2 regions of the Priestia sp. SB1 genome follow, and region 2 is predicted to be linked to the other one. Evidence: a T-box and tRNA genes for the amino acid it is inferred to sense, from the RefSeq annotation. Region 2 holds a T-box; the other holds one or more tRNA genes.
What was found. The T-box of region 2 lies ahead of ileS (isoleucine--tRNA ligase). A T-box ahead of a tRNA ligase gene usually reads a tRNA of that ligase, here a tRNA-Ile.

Region 1 (10,001 bases), on a different contig from region 2:
ATAATTAACTTTGGATACGATAAGTTAAAGATAAGCAAAAAGACTGCTCCATAGAGAAGGAGGCCCCCGGTGAAAATAAATCGAAGGCGATTTTTTTGCTTAATAAATCTTGAGGCTACATAGTATCCTACAAACGCCACCGCTGAATTCACCAGTCCATAAGTTCCTAAAGCTAATTCACTTCCCGTCGTAATAAATACCATAACGGATACGACAAAAATGAACGTACCTTCACGCAATCCTTGAAAGAAATGAGCCTGTAATATTCGATTCCAGTCTTTGTTGACTTTTCGTTCAGCCCACACTTCTTTAAATTTGTATACTCCTTCAGCTGCGCGTCTTGTAATAAAAAAACTAAGCACAACGGCACCGACAAACAATAGCAGAGATACACCAAACACAATTTTATACCCAAGTGATTCATACAAAGCGGAAATAACAAAGCCCGCTCCTAAAGGACCAATCATCCCTGCAAAAGAGTTTAAGATCCCTAAAAATCCGTTAAAAAAGTCTCTTGTATCAGGTTCTGTAATTTCAAAAGTTAGCACATTAAAAGCTAGCCAATAAAAGCCATATCCTATACCCAGCAGTCCACCAAGCAATACTAAATACTCGGCTGCGTTAGCTCCACTGACCAATACAGCGATATAAAAAACAGCTAAAAAAGATACGCCTAACCTTAAAACCACAACCCGGTCAATTCGTTTGGCCCATTTACCTGCTAAAATAAACGTAAGGGGCTGAAGCACCACTACCGCTAAATTATAAATAGCGAGATCCGAAAATTCTCCTGATTGTTTCCACAGATAAATGTTAACAAACGAATTGGAAATTGAAATAGCCAAGGCATAAAGACCGCCTATAATTAAAAGCAAAAGTAAATCTTTACTAACTTCTACATCTCCAACTACTTTTTTTAATAAAGGCATATCAAAAAACTCCTTTTCTCTTCTACACCTAGTGTGTGAAAAAGAAAAGGAGATATGTAAAAGAATTGGAAAACAAAAAAGCCAGTAAAGGTAATAATTACTTTACTGGCTTTTAAATACGTCTTCAGCTTATTTTGCAGCGTCGTAACGCTTAGCAACTTCGTCCCATTTTACAACATTAAAGAATGCTGAAATGTAATCTGGACGGCGGTTTTGATAATTTAAGTAGTAAGCGTGCTCCCAAACGTCTAGACCAAGAATTGGCGTTTTGCCTTCCATTAATGGGCTATCTTGGTTTGGTGTGCTTGTTACTTCTAATTCGCCGTTGTTTACAACTAACCAAGCCCAGCCAGAACCGAAGCGAGTTTTAGCTGCATTTGCAAATTCTTCTTTGAATTGATCAAAGCTGCCGAATTTGCTAGCGATAGCGTCTGCTAATTCACCAGTTGGAGCACCGCCGCCGTTAGGGCAAAGGATTGTCCAAAATAATGAGTGGTTCGCATGACCGCCACCGTTATTGCGTACTGCTGTACGGATATCTTCAGGAACAGCATCTAAGTTTGAAATTAACTCTTCAATACTTTTGCTTTCTAAATCCGCTTTGCCTTCAACAGCAGCGTTTAGGTTTGTAACATATGTGTTGTGATGTTTTGTGTGGTGAATATTCATTGTTTCTTTGTCGATATGTGGTTCCAGTGCATCGTATGCATAAGGTAGTTCTGGTAATTTGTAAGCCATGAATAATTCCTCCTTCAAAATATGTAAGCATTTTGGCGCAAAAGCACCATATACGTTTAGATTAGCAAATTTACCCTACTCTTTCAAATAAAAAGTACCTAATCCATGATTTATATTTACCTAATTCCCATTCGCTATTCTTTTAAACATAAAAAAAGCTTCTTTTTCTCAAAAGAAGCTTTGAATAGACAATAGTATGGCGGAGGAAGAGGGATTCGAACCCCCGCGGGCTTTAACACCCCTGTCGGTTTTCAAGACCGATCCCTTCAGCCGGACTTGGGTATTCCTCCAACCCTATAAATGGTGGACCCTGCAGGACTCGAACCTGCGACCGGACGGTTATGAGCCGTCTGCTCTAACCAGCTGAGCTAAGGGTCCACGTGGCTCCACAGGTAGGACTCGAACCTACGACCGATCGGTTAACAGCCGATAGCTCTACCACTGAGCTACTGTGGAACAATATGAATTATGTATGTCACAAACGTAAATTGGAAAATAGCGGCGGAGGGGATCGAACCCCCGACCTCACGGGTATGAACCGTACGCTCTAGCCAGCTGAGCTACACCGCCATGGCTCCACAGGTAGGACTCGAACCTACGACCGATCGGTTAACAGCCGATAGCTCTACCACTGAGCTACTGTGGAACAATATAACATTTACTAGCGACATTAAAAATTTAACATGTTTCTGGCCTAAAGTCAATATATTATTTTAAAACAGCGTATAAAAAATAGGCAATCATCAACAGTTGAATAAATCCTTTCGAGATAGCGCCACTAAAAAAGCCAATAACCGAACCTACTCCAATTTTTACTGCGTTGCTAATTGTGGTCCGATGAACAATCAGTTCTCCTACAATCGCTCCGATAAACGGCCCTAAAATAATTCCAAATCCCGGAATAACAAACGGACCCACAAGCAATCCAACTGTACTTCCCCAAACGCCTGCTTTAGTGCCTCCGAATTTTTTCACACCAATAATATTAGCGATATAGTCTGCTAAAAAAAGTGCGACAACTAACAATCCTTGTATCACCCAAAATAACCAGCTATAGGAGCTAAAATCATAAAATAAACCGTATATAACAAATCCTAGCGCTACAAATAGCACGCTTGGGATGATGGGATAAACCAACCCAACAAACGATACAGCAAAGCTAATGATAACTAATGCCCAACATAAAATAGCCATGCCCGCACCTATCCTTTTTATTATTACTATTTATCATACAATAACCACTCCTATAAAGAAAGACCTTGCACCACGAGACCTTCCTTTATTTTACTTTCAAATATATCTTCAGATAACGATTTTCGAGTGTACCACTGCACTATTAACAGCACAGTCCTCAAACTGCCCGTAATATCCCCCAAAAACAATGACAGCAAAATCTGTACATATAAAGAAATGCTTTTGACAAAACGCTCCATCGCACTATTGTAATTGGTAACGTTTTCTAAAATCTATTGTAAACCTTAAATTTCCGCTATAAAATAAGGTATAATCAGAATTTTCAATAATAGGAGGCTTTACAATGAGCATGCTGAAAAAGATAGCATGGAGTTTTACTTCCTTCAAAAAAATAAGATCGCTTCGCTTTGAGCATACGAATAAAACAATTGGCTTTGTGCTGTTTTTAACATTCATTTCTTTGCTGCCTACATTTTTCTTTATGACTTTGACGATTGTAAACGGCTATCATACCGCGACTACAGATCTCCCGAAATCTGTTTCTTCTTTTTCTATTTCAAATTCACAGCTTACGTCAAGCCAACCTTTCACAAAAAAAGTAAACGGTACCGCTTTTATCTTAGACCCCTCACAGTCTATTGAACGGTTTCATTCCCCTGCTCATGCAATTGGTTTTTTAAAGGATGGAATTTACATCACGACTAATTCACAAACACAAACGTATTCATATGAGTTGCTAAACTGGCATCATAAAGATAAAAATGAACTGTTAAACTTGCTGCACGAACAAAAATTTTCTTTATACATACTTGTCCCTATCGCTATGCTTTTACTGTACGTATTAACATCTGGACTAAACTTCCTTTCTATTACCTGCCTTGCTTATCTTGGAAAACTGATTGGACTCATCACTAAGAAGCAGCTTCCTTTCAAACAGCTATGGGCACTGAGCGCTTATAGTACGGTAGCCTTCACGCTGCTTTATACGCTTTTTGAAGCTTTTTCTTTGTCTCTAGCAACACATAGCTCTCTTTACTGGATAGGAACGTTCTTCATTTACTTATTGCTCGTCACAAGGGTTCCTATGAGAAAAAAGGTAAAACCTAATAAAGCGATTGAAACATAACGAAATGAATCCAATCAACGGCTAGAAGCACCTACATACATAAAATCTATGTTTACCCTGCCAATGAAAAGCTCCGAACGAATTTAATTCTTGATCAAGAATCAAATTTGTTGGGAGCTTCTTCAACTAACATACTTTTGTCCCAGCCTCTTTATTTCTGTACAACTTTTCTTCTCCCCATTGCAGAAGAAAAAATTTTCAACTGATACAAAACCCACAAACCTCCTGCTGCGAGCAAACTAAAGCTATAAATAAACATCAGCCTTTCAGTATGCATCCACACTTCAAAAACAACGGGTCCCAGCGCTACTCCTAAAAATCTCACCGTTCCATAAATGGATACAATAAATCCTCTTTCTTCGTCTGAAGCCGCTGAAGTAATCATCATATTAATACAAGGAAGAACAAATCCTAAGCCGCCAAAGGCGACTGTCAAACAAAACATCAGCACAGGAAGCGTATAAATCACCGTTAATACTCCAAACATTACGAATAAAAGAATCATTCCTACTATCATCAATTTTTTCATGAGCACTACATCTGTTTTGATTCGCTGACCGGTCCAATAAGAAACGAGCGTCATCGCGCCAAGAGGAAATAAAAAAGCGGTTCCTTTGAAAAAACCGTCTATATGATACGTTTCCTCTATTAAAAAAGATAAGTAATATAAAATGCCAAATAATAAAAACAACCCCAGTCCCCCGACAAAGAATAAAGGAAAAAGCGATTTTCTTTTATCATAGACAATCCCAATGGCTCTCTTTAAATACTCTCCAACAGATACTGAATCTGAACCTGTTTTCGCTTCTCTCACATACAAGGCTATACCTACTAAAGCAGCACCTGCCGCTAAAGGATACACAAAAAATGCGGCATACCATACAACGAGTGCCGCCGTTGCTCCAATTATAGGTGCAACCACTTTTCCAGCTCCATTATATACTTCTAAAATCCCAAGGACTTTTGCTCTTTTTTCCCCTGTAAATACATCTCCAGTTAATGCCATTGCCAACGTTGTAGTACCAGCAGCGCCAATCCCTTGAATCACTCTTCCAGCCATCAACACAGCAAAGCTTCCAGAAGAGACCAAAGCGCTACTAGCAGCGACAAGGCTACCGATTATCATCACGATGAGGGAATACATAATTAATTTTTTACGTCCATATCGATCTGATAAAATTCCTACCGCAGGAATACACAATGCAGCCGGAATCGAAAATACACTCAGTATCAAACTGGTTTGGACTCCACTTAAGTGAAGTGACTTTTGAATGCTTGGCAGCAGAGGAATGAGCATGGAATTTCCCAGCACCATGATGAAAGGCAATAAGCCTAATGAAACAATCATTAATTTTTCTTTCAATTTTCGTTCTCCAATCATATTTAAGTAAGACAAGCATAGGCTTTACACATAAGCAAAAGAATGAAGGAGGAGCGTAATGAAAAAGCTATGTGCATTAGCCGCTTTCGCTTTTATCGGATATATTTGTCACTACGACATTAAATACGGTACCATTCCTACTGCGACTGAAGCAGTTCAAGTCAGCAAAGCGCAGCCTGCAGAAACAAAAGCCGCCAGCTCTTCTTCCACCTATACAAAAATAAAAATTAAGCCAGGCGATACAGTTTTGTCCGTCATTGAAGAGCTTACAAAAAAATCGATACCGGTTTCTATGAACCAAATGATTAAAGACTTTAAGAAGTTAAATAACGGTACAGCGCCTGAAGATATTCAAATTGGAAAAACGTATAAGTTCCCTATTTACAAGTAATGACAGCATTCTTCTTGTCAAGATGGGATAGTCATTGTTAAAATAGCTAAGGTAGTACTTTCTACTAGTTATTTTGTTCATAAAGAGTTATTCTATTAATGAATTCAAATTCTTGATTTCATTTTGAAGGAGAGATTATCACGTGAGTGAAATTATACATCGTACAAAAACACGCCCCGTCAAAGTTGGAGATTTAACAATTGGGGGCAGTAACGAATTAGTTATTCAAAGTATGACAACCACTAAAACACATGATGTTGAAGCAACGGTTGCAGAAATTAAACGTTTAGAAGAAGCAGGATGCCAAGTTGTTCGTGTTGCTTGTCCAGATGAGCGCGCAGCAGATGCAATCCCTGAAATTAAAAAACGCATTAACATTCCATTAGTTGTAGATATTCATTTTGACTATCGCTTAGCGTTAAAAGCAATTGAAGGCGGAGCGGATAAAATCCGTATCAACCCAGGTAATATTGGACGCCGTGAAAAAGTGGAAGCTGTTGTAAATGCTGCAAAAGCTAAAAATATTCCAATTCGTATTGGAGTTAACGCCGGTTCACTGGAAAAACGTATTTTAGATAAATACGGCTATCCGACAGCAGATGGCATGGTAGAAAGTGCACTTCATCACATTAAAATTTTAGAAGACCTTGATTTCCATGACATCATCGTTTCAATGAAAGCATCCGATGTTAACTTGGCAATTGAAGCATATGAAAAAGCTGCTCAAGCTTTTGACTACCCTCTTCACTTAGGAATTACAGAATCGGGTACATTATTTGCGGGAACTGTAAAAAGTGCAGCAGGTCTTGGCGCTATTTTGTCTAAAGGAATCGGAAATACATTACGTATTTCTTTAAGTGCGGATCCTGTAGAAGAAGTAAAAGTTGCACGCGAGTTGCTAAAATCATTCGGTTTAGCTTCCAATGCTGCAACGCTTATTTCTTGCCCAACTTGCGGACGTATTGAAATTGATTTAATTAGCATTGCTAATGAAGTTGAAGAGTATATTTCAACTGTAAAAGCACCGATTAAAGTAGCGGTACTTGGCTGCGCTGTAAACGGTCCTGGCGAAGCTCGTGAAGCTGATATCGGGATTGCAGGAGCACGCGGTGAAGGTCTTCTATTCCGCAAAGGTGAAATCGTACGCAAAGTTCCGGAAGAAACAATGGTTGAGGAACTAAAAAAAGAAATTGATAAAATTGCTGCTGAATATCACGCAAAGCAAGAAGCTGAAAAAGCTGCAGCTAAATCATAACCAAAAAAAGCGAGGCGCATATGCGCCTCGCTTTTTTTATGAAAAGAACGGTAATATAAACGTACCGACAATAATCGATACAACTCCGATCCCTATTGCCCATGCTCCTAGCGTAAGTGCTCCTTTTCTGCGTGCGATAAACCCTAGAATAATCCCAGCGGCACCAAGAATAATTGGTAAAAAGAATAGTGAAAGAATCGAAAGCACGAGTGCGAAACGACCGTATCCCGTTCCTTCTCCTCGTCCAGCGACTTCATGATTGCGATTGCGGTCAATATCTATAACTTCACGCTCTGCATGTGGCTCTCCTACTCGGTAAGGAACGCCCACTTCAGCTGCAGTTTCTTCCATGAAATCAGCTTCATATACATCTTTTCTACGCCTTTGTTCTTCATTCTCCATGCTTAATCCCTCGCTTTCGTAAATAAGGAGCATTTATAGTATCTGAATGCGAGAAAAAATTATAAGTGTTAATCTTATACAGCTGCTCATTTTCTTGCAAAAATAGATACCTGCACGATTCCCACACCGTATAATCATCCTTATCTTTTTTCTTAAGGAGTATAAAAAGTATTACTGTTTCTCTTTAGGCTTTATGTTACACTAGACAAGAATAATCAAGCACCTAAGTAGAATAAACGTATTAAAGGAGTGCACGTAGTTGACAAAAAAGTTTGGAATTGACATTGATGGAACTGTTACCTCTCCTGAAACTTTTGTTCCTCATTTAAATAAAGCCTTTAACTTAAATTTAACACTTGAAGATATTACAGAATATGATTTCAGCCCTTTTGTAAATGTATCACCTGCAGAACTCGGGAAATGGTTTAAAGCAAATGAACGCTCTATTTACGAAACCTCTCCACTTGCAGACGATGCAAAAGCGGTTTTGCAAAAGTGGCATCAAAAGCACGAATTATTCTTTATTAGTGCAAGGCACGATCAGCTATTGGACGTCACGGAAGAATGGTTTCAAAAAAATGAGCTATCGTTTCATCACATTGAGTTAGTCGGCTCTCATTTTAAAGTTGAGACAGCAAAACGATACGATGTTGATATCTTTTTTGAAGACAAACATGATAATGCTTGTGAAATCAGTGAAGAATGCAATATTCCCGTTATCTTATTTGATACTCCTTATAATCGCTTACCTGTTCCAAAAGGAGTGGTTCGCGTATATAACTGGCTAGAAGCAGATCAGTGGGTAGCCGACTGGTTAAAAGAACAGCAAAAATAAAAAAGAGAGGTGCATAGCACCCTCTCTTTTTTATTGATTACATTCGATACATTGACCGTAAATTTCGAATTTATGGCCTGTAATATTATACCCTCGCAAATCCTCGTCTACATACTCCATCGGACAAGCTTCAATTTCTTTTGTTTTTCCACAATCTAAACAAATGAAGTGGTGATGATGATGAGCAGTTGCACATTTAAATCGAAAGTGCTTTTCGCTCGAAAGCTCCGTCATTTCAAGTACGCCTAACTCCACAAATAATGATAAATTACGGTAGATTGTATCAAAACTTAGACCAGGATAATCAGGCTTCATATATTCTAATACATCTTTTGCCGTTAAGTACTTATTTGATTTTGAAAACAAGGCAAGCATTTCTTCACGTTTTCCTGTATGTTTATATCCTTGATCTTTTAATAAATGAATGGCTTCAGTTAAATTCATTTTTGTTTCCCCTTCCGTCCTTTATTAATCATAATAGATATGATTAAAATAACAACAGCAATGACAACAATTGTACCGCCTGGTGCTAAATCCAAGTAGTACGCTGAAAATAATCCGCCTAAAACAGATATTTCACCAAAAATCACCGAAAGCAGAATCGTTTGTTTAAAGCCTCTAGCTAAGCGAATGCTTGCTGCTACAGGAAGAGTCATAAGCGATGACACCAATAGAATACCGACGATACGCATCGATACAGCAATGACAAGAGCAACCATCACGATAAATAAAAAGTGCATCCACTTCGATTTAATTCCAGAAGCAGAAGCATGCTCCTCGTCAAAAGATAAAATAAACAATTCTTTATATAAGAAAAAGACAATAGCTATTACAAATACGGCTATGACAACAACTGTCCAAAGATCCGAACGACTAACTGCACTCACGCTTCCAAACAAATAATTCATTAAATCATTATTAAAACCGTCTGCCAGCGAGATACAAATTGCACTAATACCAATTCCGCCCGATAAAATAATCGGAATGGCAAGCTCTTGATAGTGCTTGTAGACCCCTCGAAGCTTCTCGATAAAAAGAGCCCCTGTAACGGAAGACACCATTCCTAAATAGACGGGGTTCACTCCTTGCATAAACCCTATTTTCTGACTAAGAAGCAAGCTCGCAGAAATTCCGGCTAGCGTCACGTGACTTAACGCATCTGCAATTAAAGAAAGACGTCTTACTACGATGAACGTGCCCAATAAAGGAGCTAAGACGCCAATAATCATACCTGTTAAAAATGCATTTCGCAAAAACTCAAATTGAAATAAACTGCTTATCATACGTGCTGCCCTCCATGATGATGATCATGGGTTAACACATGAACATTATGACCATAAAACATAGATACGTCATGTTCACAAAGCTGTTCGAATTCTTTGGCATTCCCATGAAAGTGTAAAAATTTATTTAAACAAGCAACGTGGGTTACTTTTTCCGAGACAGTTCCAATATCGTGAGTAACAAGCACAAGCGTAATTCCTTTTTCTTTATTTAACTTTTCAAGAAGCTCATAAAAAGTGTATACATTTTGTGCATCCACTCCGACCGTAGGCTCATCTAAAATTAACAGCTCGGGCTCACTTACAAGCGCGCGTGCAATAAAAATTCGCTGCTGCTGACCACCGGATAGCTCTCCTATGTTTCGATTTAAAAATTCGCTCATCCCCACTGCTTCTACCGCTTCTTTTACCTTTTGTTTATGAGAAGCATTCATAAAGCGAAACAAACCTAGTTTTGAAGTAAGGCC
Region 2 (10,001 bases):
CCCTAGGTCAGCTACAGACCAAGCAACGAATGCACCTGCCGTATAGCGAGGTGAAAATCCCTTTAAAAGAGCTGCTTATGGAGTTTGGACCTTCTCGGAATTCCTACCATCCAGAGCATCCTTTTGTTCGTTTGACAGGAGATGGAATATGGGAGCTAAGCGAAGAAGTTGATAAGCGTAGCTTTACAGATAAATATTTACTGAGTACAAATATAGTAGGCGGTTTTAGACAAGATGTTTATAACCTTTTTGCAAATGATCCTACGCTGCTTCAAGACGTCGCGCAATTTTTATTAAATGAGCATTTTCCGGATACGATCCATGAAGATATATTAAGAGCCGTAGGCTTGGATTTTGAAACACAGTTAAAGAGAAGAAGAGATCCAAAGTTTCGAGAGAAAATTCTTCAAGCTTACGGATATAGCTGCGCTGTTTGTGGGTTTAACGTTCGTCTTGGACATAATTTAGTTGGTGTAGAGGCCGCTCATATTAAGTGGCATCAAGCGGGAGGACCAGATATTGAAAGTAACGGAATCGCGTTATGTTCAATGCATCATAAATTATTTGATCGAGGAGTTTTTACTTTTTCAGATCATAATGAGCTCTTAGTGGCAACTCAAGCACACGGCACAAATGGATTTGAAGAGTGGCTTATGAAATTTCACGGACAAAAGCTTAGAGATCCGATTCATCCGGCGTATCAGCCGAATGAAGATTTTCTTGGGTGGCATGTTAGAGAAGTGTTTAGAGGACCCGCTAGATATCAAGCAAGTGATATAAATTGATTTTTGCACATGATAGATTGCTATGTTTATACTTAGGAAGTAATTTACATATAGTGGCGTCATTTAAAATACGTTAAAAATAAATTAGCACACTTATCCAGAACCCCTCCGGTAAGTTTTCTACTCTCTTTTTCCTCCCTTTAAACTGTGTGTCTTTTCTGAAGAAAATTCATAGGATATAGCATCTTATCTGTATTAAGAAAGGGGTTATATCGTGGAGGAAACAAAGCTTACTGGACGAATCGTTACACCTGATGATGTGGAATATGATCAGGCTAGAACAAATAATAATTTAGGTGTGCCTAAATTTCCGAGAATAATTGTATTTTGTCAGAATACAAACGATGTAGTAAATGCATTGAAATGGGTAAAGGAAAATCATGTCCCATTTCGAATAAGAAGCGGTAGGCATAGCTATGAAAATTTTTCATTAGTAAACGGTGGATTAGTGATTGATGTTAGTGAAATGGATAGAATCACGTTCAACTCTAAAGACATGACAGCGAAAATAGAAGCAGGAGCTAATCTAGGGAAAGTATATAATGAATTATGGAAAAAAGGAACGACTATCCCTGCAGGAACGGAAAGCAGTGTTGGTCTTGTAGGCCTTGTGCTTGGCGGAGGAATTGGGATGTTATCAAGGCTGTTTGGGCTTACCTGTGATAATTTGGTTGAAGTTGAAATGGCGATCGTAAATGAACAGAGAGAAGTTGAACTCATTAAGGCAAATAAAAATCACAACAGTGATCTCTTTTGGGCGTGTTGTGGCGGCGGGGGCGGAAACTTTGGTATTGTTACGTCTTTTACCTTTAAGGTGCAGCCTATTTCAAAGGTGTCAATCTTTTCAATTACATGGGAATGGGAAGATTTCGAAGCTGCTTTTGATGCATGGCAGCACTGGGCCACAAATACCGATAAGCGCTTAACTTCGGAGATTGAGTTAAAATCGAAAGAAGCGAATCAGATTATTGCTCAAGGTGAATTCGTTGGTTCATCATTCAAGTTAAAGGAACTTCTGCAGCCTTTAATAGATGTTGGGTGTCCTAAAAAAGTAGTAATAAAGGAAGTTTCATATATTGAAGCTGTACAATTTTTTGACGATCCGAGCGGAAACCAACCCGCCCCTCGAAAAAGGTCAGGTTCTTTTCTTAATAAACCTTTTCCAAAAGACGCTATTTTAACAATGAAGCATTTTTTAGAAAATGCTCCGAATGAAAAATCTAGTATTTGGCACCAATCTCTCGGGGGAGCAGTAGAGGAAGTTGCCTCTAATGAAACGGCCTTTTATTATAGAGATGCTGTTATCGCACAGGAGTACCTTGCTACATGGAGCCATCCTTCAGAAGAGCGAGTAAACATTCGATGGATTGAAGACTTAAGGAATGCTTTATCGAGATATACAACTGGAGATTATGTGAACTGGCCGGACCGGCTCATCAGAGATTGGCCAACGGCGTATTATGGAGAGAATTTTAAAAAGCTTCGAGAAGTGAAACGAGCATATGATCCGTGCAATCTATTTCATTTCCCTCAGAGCATTCCGCCGTTTATTAACTGGTTTTAAAAAGCGTCTTTCAAGTCGGAGAGCCAAATAATACCCACCTTAAATGAGGTGGTTTTTTGTGTATATTTCCTTTTCCTGAGAGCGTGAAAAAGGCAGCAAACAGTGGTAAGCAGTTATTTTATCAATAGATGGCTACGTTATACGGAGAAACATACATAAATATCATAAACATTGACATTCCCTTCCAAACCGCATACAATAGCTACTAATAAAAGCACACAAATTCGTTGAAGAGAATCAGTACGCTGCAAGTTTGTTCCACAGAGAGCTGGTGATAGCTGAAAGCCGGTGTTCAAGCTGCAGGGGAATATCCTCTCTGAGAAGTCAAACTGAACTATAAGTAAGTTTGAACGGTAGTCTACCGTTAAAAAGAACGCGTATGATTGTACGTTGCTGAGTGCTATTGATGAACGGATCAATAGAAGCCAGGGTGGTACCGCGGTTTAAAACCCGTCCCTAGTCATAGGGACGGGTTTCTTTGTGTGCTTTTAACTTTAAAAGGAGTGGTATCACATGAAAGAAGTGAATGTAAGGGAGTCTTCGCAAGAGCGCGAACAGCGTATCCAGCAGCAGTGGCAAAAAGGAAATGTGTTTCAGCAGTCGGTTGAAAACCGAGAGGGGCATCCTTCGTTTGTATTTTATGAAGGACCTCCAACAGCAAACGGTTTGCCTCACGTTGGGCACGCGCTAGGCCGGACGATTAAAGACGTGGTGGCTCGTTATAAAACGATGACGGGGCATCAAGTGATCCGAAAAGCAGGCTGGGATACGCACGGACTACCGGTAGAGCTCGGTGTCGAAAAGCAGCTCGGAATTTCAGGGAAGCATGACATTGAAAAATACGGCGTAGAAGCTTTTATCAACAAGTGTAAGGAAAGTGTGTTTGTGTATGAAAAGCAGTGGCGCACGTTCACGGAGCAGCTTGGCTATTGGGTTGATATGGAAGACCCTTACATCACCTTGGAGAATTCATACATTGAAAGCGTATGGAACGTGCTTGGCACGATTCATGACAAAGGACTTCTTTATAAAGGCCACCGCGTATCACCTTACTGCCCGAGCTGTCAAACGTCGCTGAGTTCGCATGAAGTAGCGCAAGGGTATAAAGATGTAAAAGATTTAACGGTAACGGTGAAATTTAAAGTGAAAAACCACGATAATGAGTATTTTTTAGGGTGGACGACAACGCCTTGGACGCTTCCGTCAAACGTGGCGCTTGCGGTGCATGAAGAGATGAACTACGTTCGCGCTGAGCAAGGCGACAGCGTGTATATAGTGGCAGAAGCGCTCGCAGACAAAGTGTTAAAAGGAGAATATAGCGTTTTATCTCATCATAAAGGAAATGAGTTAAAAGGAATGTCGTATGAGCCGCCGTTTAATTTTGTGAACGTTGAAAAAGGTCATGAAGTCGTAACGGCTGATTACGTAACGGATCAAAGCGGAACAGGAGTTGTTCATTTAGCACCTGCTTACGGCGAAGATGATTACAGAGTTGTAAAAGAAAACGGCTTTTCATTTGTGAACGTAGTGGATGAAAAAGGACAGTACACGTCTGAAGTGCCGCCTTTTCAAGGACGTTTCGTGAAAGACTGCGACGTTGATATCGTTCGTTATTTAGCAAACGAAGGCGTGCTGTATCATAAAGAAAAGCATGAGCACAGCTATCCGTTTTGCTGGCGATGCGACTCGCCGCTTCTTTATTACGCAAATGAAAGCTGGTTTATCCAAACGACGGCGTTAAAAGAACAATTTTTGAAAAATAATGAAAGCGTGAAGTGGTACCCGGATCATATCAAGCACGGTCGCTTTGGCAACTTTTTGGAAAATATGGTGGACTGGAACATCAGCAGAAAGCGCTACTGGGGAACGCCGCTGAACGTATGGGAATGCGGGGAATGTGCGCATCAAATAGCTCCGAAAAGTATCAAAGAGCTTCAAAATCATGCGTCTCATTCCGTGGATGACAGCATTGAACTTCATAAGCCATATGTAGATGACGTGCAGCTAACGTGTCCGGTCTGCAGCGGAGAAATGAAGCGAACGCCAGAAGTGATTGACGTTTGGTTTGACAGCGGCTCGATGCCGTTTGCGCAGTATCACTATCCGTTTGAAAACAGCGAGCTGTTTCAAAAGCAGTTCCCGGCGGACGTTATCGCAGAAGGAATTGATCAAACGCGCGGCTGGTTTTACAGCTTGATGGCAGTTTCAACGCTGTTTACAGGAAAAGCACCGTATAAGCGCGTTTTGTCTCTTGGTCACGTCTTAGATGAAAACGGTCAAAAGATGTCTAAAAGTAAAGGAAATGCGCTAGACCCTGTTGATCTTATTCATACATTTGGTGCTGATGCGCTTAGATGGGCGCTTTTAGCAGACAGTGCACCTTGGAATCCGAAGAAATTTTCAGAGCGTGTCGTGCAAGAAGCGAAGTCAAAAGTCATTGATACACTTGTGAACGTGTACGGCTTTTACGTGCTGTACGCTAAGCTTGACGGCTATGATCCGGAGCAAACGTATGAATTAAAAAAAACAAAATTGGATGAGTGGATTCTTTCGCGTTTGCACAGCACGGTCAAGCGCGCAACAGTACATCTTGAAGATTACGGATTTACAAGCGCGGCTCGTGAAATCGCTGTATTCATTGAAGAGCTAAGCAACTGGTATGTGCGACGTTCCCGCGATCGCTTTTGGTCAGAAGGAATGGACGGAGAAAAAGCAGCAGCTTACGATACGCTTCATGAAGTACTAGTGACATTAAGTCAACTATTAGCCCCGTTTACGCCGTTTGTTGCGGATGATGTTCATGAAAATCTAACAGGGAAAAGCGTTCATTTAGCAGACTATCCTGCATGTGATCAAACGAAAGTGAACGAAAAGCTGGAAAAAGAAATGGCAGCGGTGCTTCAAGTAGTGGAACTAGGCCGAAGCATCCGAAATACGCATTCGTTAAAAGTAAAGCAGCCTCTGCAAAGTCTTTCGCTTGTGGTAACGGAAGAAGATGTAGAGTGGGAAGCATACCATGATGTCATCAAAGATGAGCTTAATGTAAAGAACTTTAACGTGGAGCAAGACGACGACAAGCTTGTATCATACGTATTAAAACTTGATTTTAAACAGGCTGGGCCAAAGTTCGGGAAACAAGTTAATGAGGTCAACCAAGCGCTGAAAAACCTTTCAGAAGAGAAAGGGAAAGAGTTTGTTGAACAAGGCAAGCTGAGTGTTACGCTTGCTTCAGGAGAAAACCTAACGCTTGAAACGGCGGACGTACTCGTTGAAAAAGTGCCAAAAGAAGGTTTTGCAGTTGCATCCAACGGCACGTACACTGCCGTGTTGGATACGGCGTTAACCGAAGAACTCGTGCAGGAAGGAGTCGCTCGTGAAGTAATTCGAGCGGTTCAAGATTATCGCAAAAAGCTGGGTTTACCCGTGAACTTACGTATTGATTTGGAACTTAGCGGAGACGAAGAAGTGAAGGAAGCCGTTGCGAATTTTGAAACGCTGCTTCAAGAAAATCTTCTGCTGCACAGTCTCAGTGTGAAAGAAGCCATCAAAAACGGAGAGACGGTAAAAGTCGGAACAAAGCAAGTTACGCTTCGCATTTTAAATCAGAACTGATAAAGAGAGGCAGGGATAAGTTGAATTAATGTACGAACGGTTTATCGATTAACCGTTCGTTTTTTCTGTTTTTATAGTGAAGGTAGCTGCTTCTAGCTGTGGATTGGAGGGCAAGATGAAGACTCCTGCGGGAGAAGCGGAATAGGTGAGACCCCGCAGGAGCGAAAGCGACGAGGAGGCTCACCGGCCGCCCGCGGAAAGCGAAGTCTTGCACGGAAATCAACAGCGGGGTAACAAGCAATTCATACTAATCATTCACCCGATTTGTTCGTCTTTAGGTGAGATAAATTTCGGTATTTCTAAATCTCTCTTTTACCTTTAATCAAACTGTCCGAGAACATTTTTAAGACTCGGCCAAACGATTTCAAAAGGAGCCGCTAGTACATACTCTTTTCCGTTTTCATCTTTAAAGTGTTGAACAAAACGATATTTTCCTACTTTGTAGTTAGGAGTTGCGATATCTAGTTTGAGTGATTTCCCTGGCTTCAGCGTGACGGTTTTATCAGGGAACTCTAATCCGTTTAGCACAACTTTGTACCACTTGCCGTCTTTTAAGTGATCCGCCGTATTTTCATAAGGAATTGTTAAGGTATGCGTCGAATTGTTTTGAATAACAAAAAAGCCAAACTGCGTTTTATCGTACTTTTCGCTTACAGCAGATAGCTTAATAGTTCCCCCATCAGTGTTAATGGAAGAAGGAATGTTTTTTTCTTGTTTGGCTCCAAGTTCCATTTTTTGACCGTTATAATCGATATAGCCAAAGATACAAAACAAGATAATAAAAATGCCTAGTATTAGTAAAAGTGTTCGTACTATTTTCAAGAGCTTTGCACCACCTTTTTATCACTCTTCCATTATACGGAAAACTTCTTGTTTGAAATAGTATGAATTTACATTTCCTATATCACTTTTTTGAAAGGAAGAATTGAAATGAGACAAATTATAGCCATGGGCGGCGGAGGTTTTTCGATGGAGCCGGATAACTTGCTTCTGGATCAATACATACTTTCACAAGCTCATATAGATGTGCCGAAAATCTGTTTTATCCCTACAGCCAGCGGAGATGCCGATAATTATATAGAAAGGTTTTATGAAGCGTTTGAGAAGTTGGTATGTACACCGTCTCATTTATCGCTGTTTGCACGAAACTTTATAGATTTAAAAGCATATGTGATGCAGCACGATATTTTGTATGTAGGCGGCGGTAATACAAGGAATATGCTTTCTTTATGGAAAGAGTGGGGACTTGATACAATTCTAAAAGAAGCTTATAAAAAAGGAATAATCTTAGCAGGAATAAGCGCAGGTTCGATTTGCTGGTTTGAAGAAGGCGTCACCGATTCAATGAACAATAAACTGTCTAAAATCGACTGTTTAGGATTTTTAACGGGCAGCAACTGTCCTCACTACGACGGAGAAAGCAATCGAAGACCTTCGTATCATGAGTTAATGGCAAGCAGGGAAATGAAAGAAGGCTACGCTGTAGATGACGGAGTCGCGCTGCATTTTAAAGATGAGAAGCTATCCGCGTCAGTTAGCTCAAGGGCAACAGCAAAAGCGTATGCTGTTGATCGAAAAGAGGAAGAAGTAATTGAACGTGAGCTTCCGGTGACCTATTCGGGTGATCACAAGCAATAAATGGCCGCTTTCCATGTTTCTCTGTATAAAATGGAGCTTATTCGTACATACATAAGCAGAGACTCTATATAGGAGGTTACTTCAGTGAGTTATGAACGATACTGGGGAAACATACATGAACAAAGCGATAAGCTGCAGGAGTTATTATCGTCGTATTGGCATCAGTATTCAGATTTTGGAAACTGGCAGTTTTGGGTGGTGCTTGCTTCGCTCGTTCTTCCTCTTGTGTTGTTGTATTTTACCGTAGATCGGACGAGGATCTTTGAGGTGTTTTTCTTCGGTTACACAGTGCACATGCTCTGGGCATATATTGATATTGCACTTGGGCGAAGCGGTCATTTAACGCACACGTTTTTTTTAACGCCGCTGCTTCCGAACGCAACGAATATTACCGCTTCTATTTTGCCGGTAGGCTTTCTGCTGCTTTATCAATATTGTACGAATCACCAAAAGAATTTTTATCTGTATACAATTCTGCTGAGCGCTGTTTTTTCATTTGGGCTAGCCCCTCTTGAACACCATTTTAAATTTATTGATTCAGGAAAAGGAATGAGCTTGTTTTATATTTTTCTGATTGATATAGGAATAACGTTAGTAGCGTATTGGGTTACAAGGCTGCTTGTAAAAGCAAAAGCCGCAGCCTATCGTAAAGTAGAAAAAGAACGCTGAAAAAATGTTTTAAAATGAGTAGTTAAGGGTATACACACATTTAAGATAAATTGAGGTGAAGAAATTGTATTACTACCGCATTTCAGAAGGGCAAGGCGAAACGTACTCTGAAACAATTGTTATTCATGAAGAACAATTTGATCAAGGTACATTTGAAAAAATGGTGAAAGAAGCGATGGTCGATAAGCCTGGCAAAATCGATCAAGTGGATATTGTGAAATATTTAATTGGACATTATCATTTCCAAGTTGCATATATTGAAGCCGCTTTTCACAGTACATATACAGATTAATAGCGTTATGTATTCGTTAAAAAACCCCGCTGCCAGTGCAACGGGTTTTTTGCCTCTACCAGTATCGATAGTGATAAGGATTTTGAGGAGAGTAATAAGAATTTTGAGGCGGAGGATACGTATAAGTAGGCTGCTGGTGGTGTACAGGGCCTACTTGTTTTTTCTTTTTATAGTGTTCTTTTTCTCCGCATTCGTCCGTTGGTCCAATCACGATGGTTTGATTTTTTAGCGGAGCCAGCGTTTTCTTTAGCTGCTCCGGATCTAAGCAGTACGTGTGAGCAAGGACTTCAATAGGCGTTTTATTTAAAATGTCCGATCCAAAAATATATTCCGGGTAAGGGGCGTCAAAAATGGCAAGTAAATGCGTATTGTCTTCAGACGCAATTTCCCAGTGCCACCAGCCTTGAGGGATATTGGCTACTTGACCGGGAGTAATCGGAATATTTGTGACTTCGTTGTTAAACGGATTGATTAATGAAACGACGGCTGAGCCTGAAATGCAGTAGACAAGCTCAGCGGCATTTTGGTGATAGTGCGGTTCTACTACGCGGCTTTTGCTTAAGTAAATATCAAGTAATGATACATTTCCTAATGTGTTGAGCACATCCCGGCCCAATCGGTTAATGTAATTTTGATCGTTTCGCGTATTAAGTCTGTTTTTGTTCACATCAGAAAAGTATTGTACGTTTGGATTATTGTAATCCATATAGGGCGTTGACAAGGGTCTCCAGCTCCTATCCTTGAATTTTTTATGATGCTGTATCGTATGTAGAGAGTTTTATTTCGTGACAGAGGCCTAGGAGGATATGTAGGTAAGGCCTATTTTTGATAACGTGTACAAACATTTGTCCACTGATTTTCATACACTGTAACAGGTTCTTTTTTTACAGAGCCATGATCAATGTCAGACGCATAAGACGGATCATTTTAAGGAAAGTGAGTTGCAGAGCTGTTGCTTGATCAATATGAAAAGATAACTAGTACGTATGAAAAGCTGGATGAACTTCAGCTGCCGTTTGATAAGCCCGTTTTAGTAGGAATCGAGTGGAACGGAGTGCTGTTTGAGTTTTTAGTAAGGCTGAAAAAAGAGTCTTCTCATTTGCTTGTGTTTGGCTCAGGAGGAGGGGCAAGTCAGGAAATGCCTGCAGGCCCTCCATATTTTCAGCGCCATTCGTGGATGAATGAATTCCAAGATTCAATTATTTACTATAACGATCCTACGCTTTATTTAGGAAAGGTGTCGCTTGCGTGGGGACAAGGGACAAGCGATCGTTTTTATTTAAAAGACATTGCGGTTTTAATTGAAAAGTTCATGAAAAAAGTACAGGTGAGTTCGTCTAATGTGCTATTTTACGGATCTTCGGGCGGCGGCTTTATGTCAATGTTTTTAGCGGGGTACGTAAAAGGAGCAAAAGCGCTTGTCAATAATCCGCAGACTTGC

Region 1: it encodes a tRNA-Ile, which carries the amino acid that the T-box ahead of ileS (isoleucine--tRNA ligase) is inferred to sense. The anticodon was not compared.

Annotation. Positions count from the first base shown of each region.
Region 1 is NZ_JBBJSS010000001.1:637,921-647,921, forward strand. It holds gene WKH56_RS03280 (MFS transporter) at 1-929, opposite strand, end outside; gene sodA (superoxide dismutase SodA) at 1,059-1,667, opposite strand; tRNA gene WKH56_RS03290 (tRNA-Ser) at 1,865-1,957, opposite strand; tRNA gene WKH56_RS03295 (tRNA-Ile) at 1,969-2,045, opposite strand; tRNA gene WKH56_RS03300 (tRNA-Asn) at 2,049-2,123, opposite strand; tRNA gene WKH56_RS03305 (tRNA-Met) at 2,164-2,237, opposite strand; tRNA gene WKH56_RS03310 (tRNA-Asn) at 2,239-2,313, opposite strand; gene WKH56_RS03315 (DUF456 domain-containing protein) at 2,376-2,861, opposite strand; gene WKH56_RS03320 (DUF1189 domain-containing protein) at 3,205-3,987, shown strand; gene WKH56_RS03325 (MFS transporter) at 4,139-5,350, opposite strand; gene WKH56_RS03330 (hypothetical protein) at 5,427-5,759, shown strand; gene ispG (flavodoxin-dependent (E)-4-hydroxy-3-methylbut-2-enyl-diphosphate synthase) at 5,911-7,014, shown strand; gene WKH56_RS03340 (G protein-coupled receptor family protein) at 7,051-7,416, opposite strand; gene WKH56_RS03345 (5' nucleotidase, NT5C type) at 7,676-8,251, shown strand; gene WKH56_RS03350 (Fur family transcriptional regulator) at 8,282-8,695, opposite strand; gene WKH56_RS03355 (metal ABC transporter permease) at 8,692-9,534, opposite strand; gene WKH56_RS03360 (metal ABC transporter ATP-binding protein) at 9,531-10,001, opposite strand, start outside.
Region 2 is NZ_JBBJSS010000005.1:42,044-52,044, reverse strand. It holds gene WKH56_RS18435 (phosphorothioated DNA-binding restriction endonuclease) at 1-785, shown strand, start outside; gene WKH56_RS18430 (FAD-binding oxidoreductase) at 1,000-2,349, shown strand; T-box leader at 2,568-2,810, shown strand; gene ileS (isoleucine--tRNA ligase) at 2,863-5,961, shown strand; gene WKH56_RS18420 (hypothetical protein) at 6,107-6,283, shown strand; gene WKH56_RS18415 (immunoglobulin-like domain-containing protein) at 6,280-6,783, opposite strand; gene WKH56_RS18410 (Type 1 glutamine amidotransferase-like domain-containing protein) at 6,892-7,599, shown strand; gene WKH56_RS18405 (hypothetical protein) at 7,684-8,268, shown strand; gene WKH56_RS18400 (hypothetical protein) at 8,324-8,560, shown strand; gene WKH56_RS18395 (cupin domain-containing protein) at 8,616-9,281, opposite strand; gene WKH56_RS18390 (glycosyl transferase family 2) at 9,513-10,001, shown strand, end outside.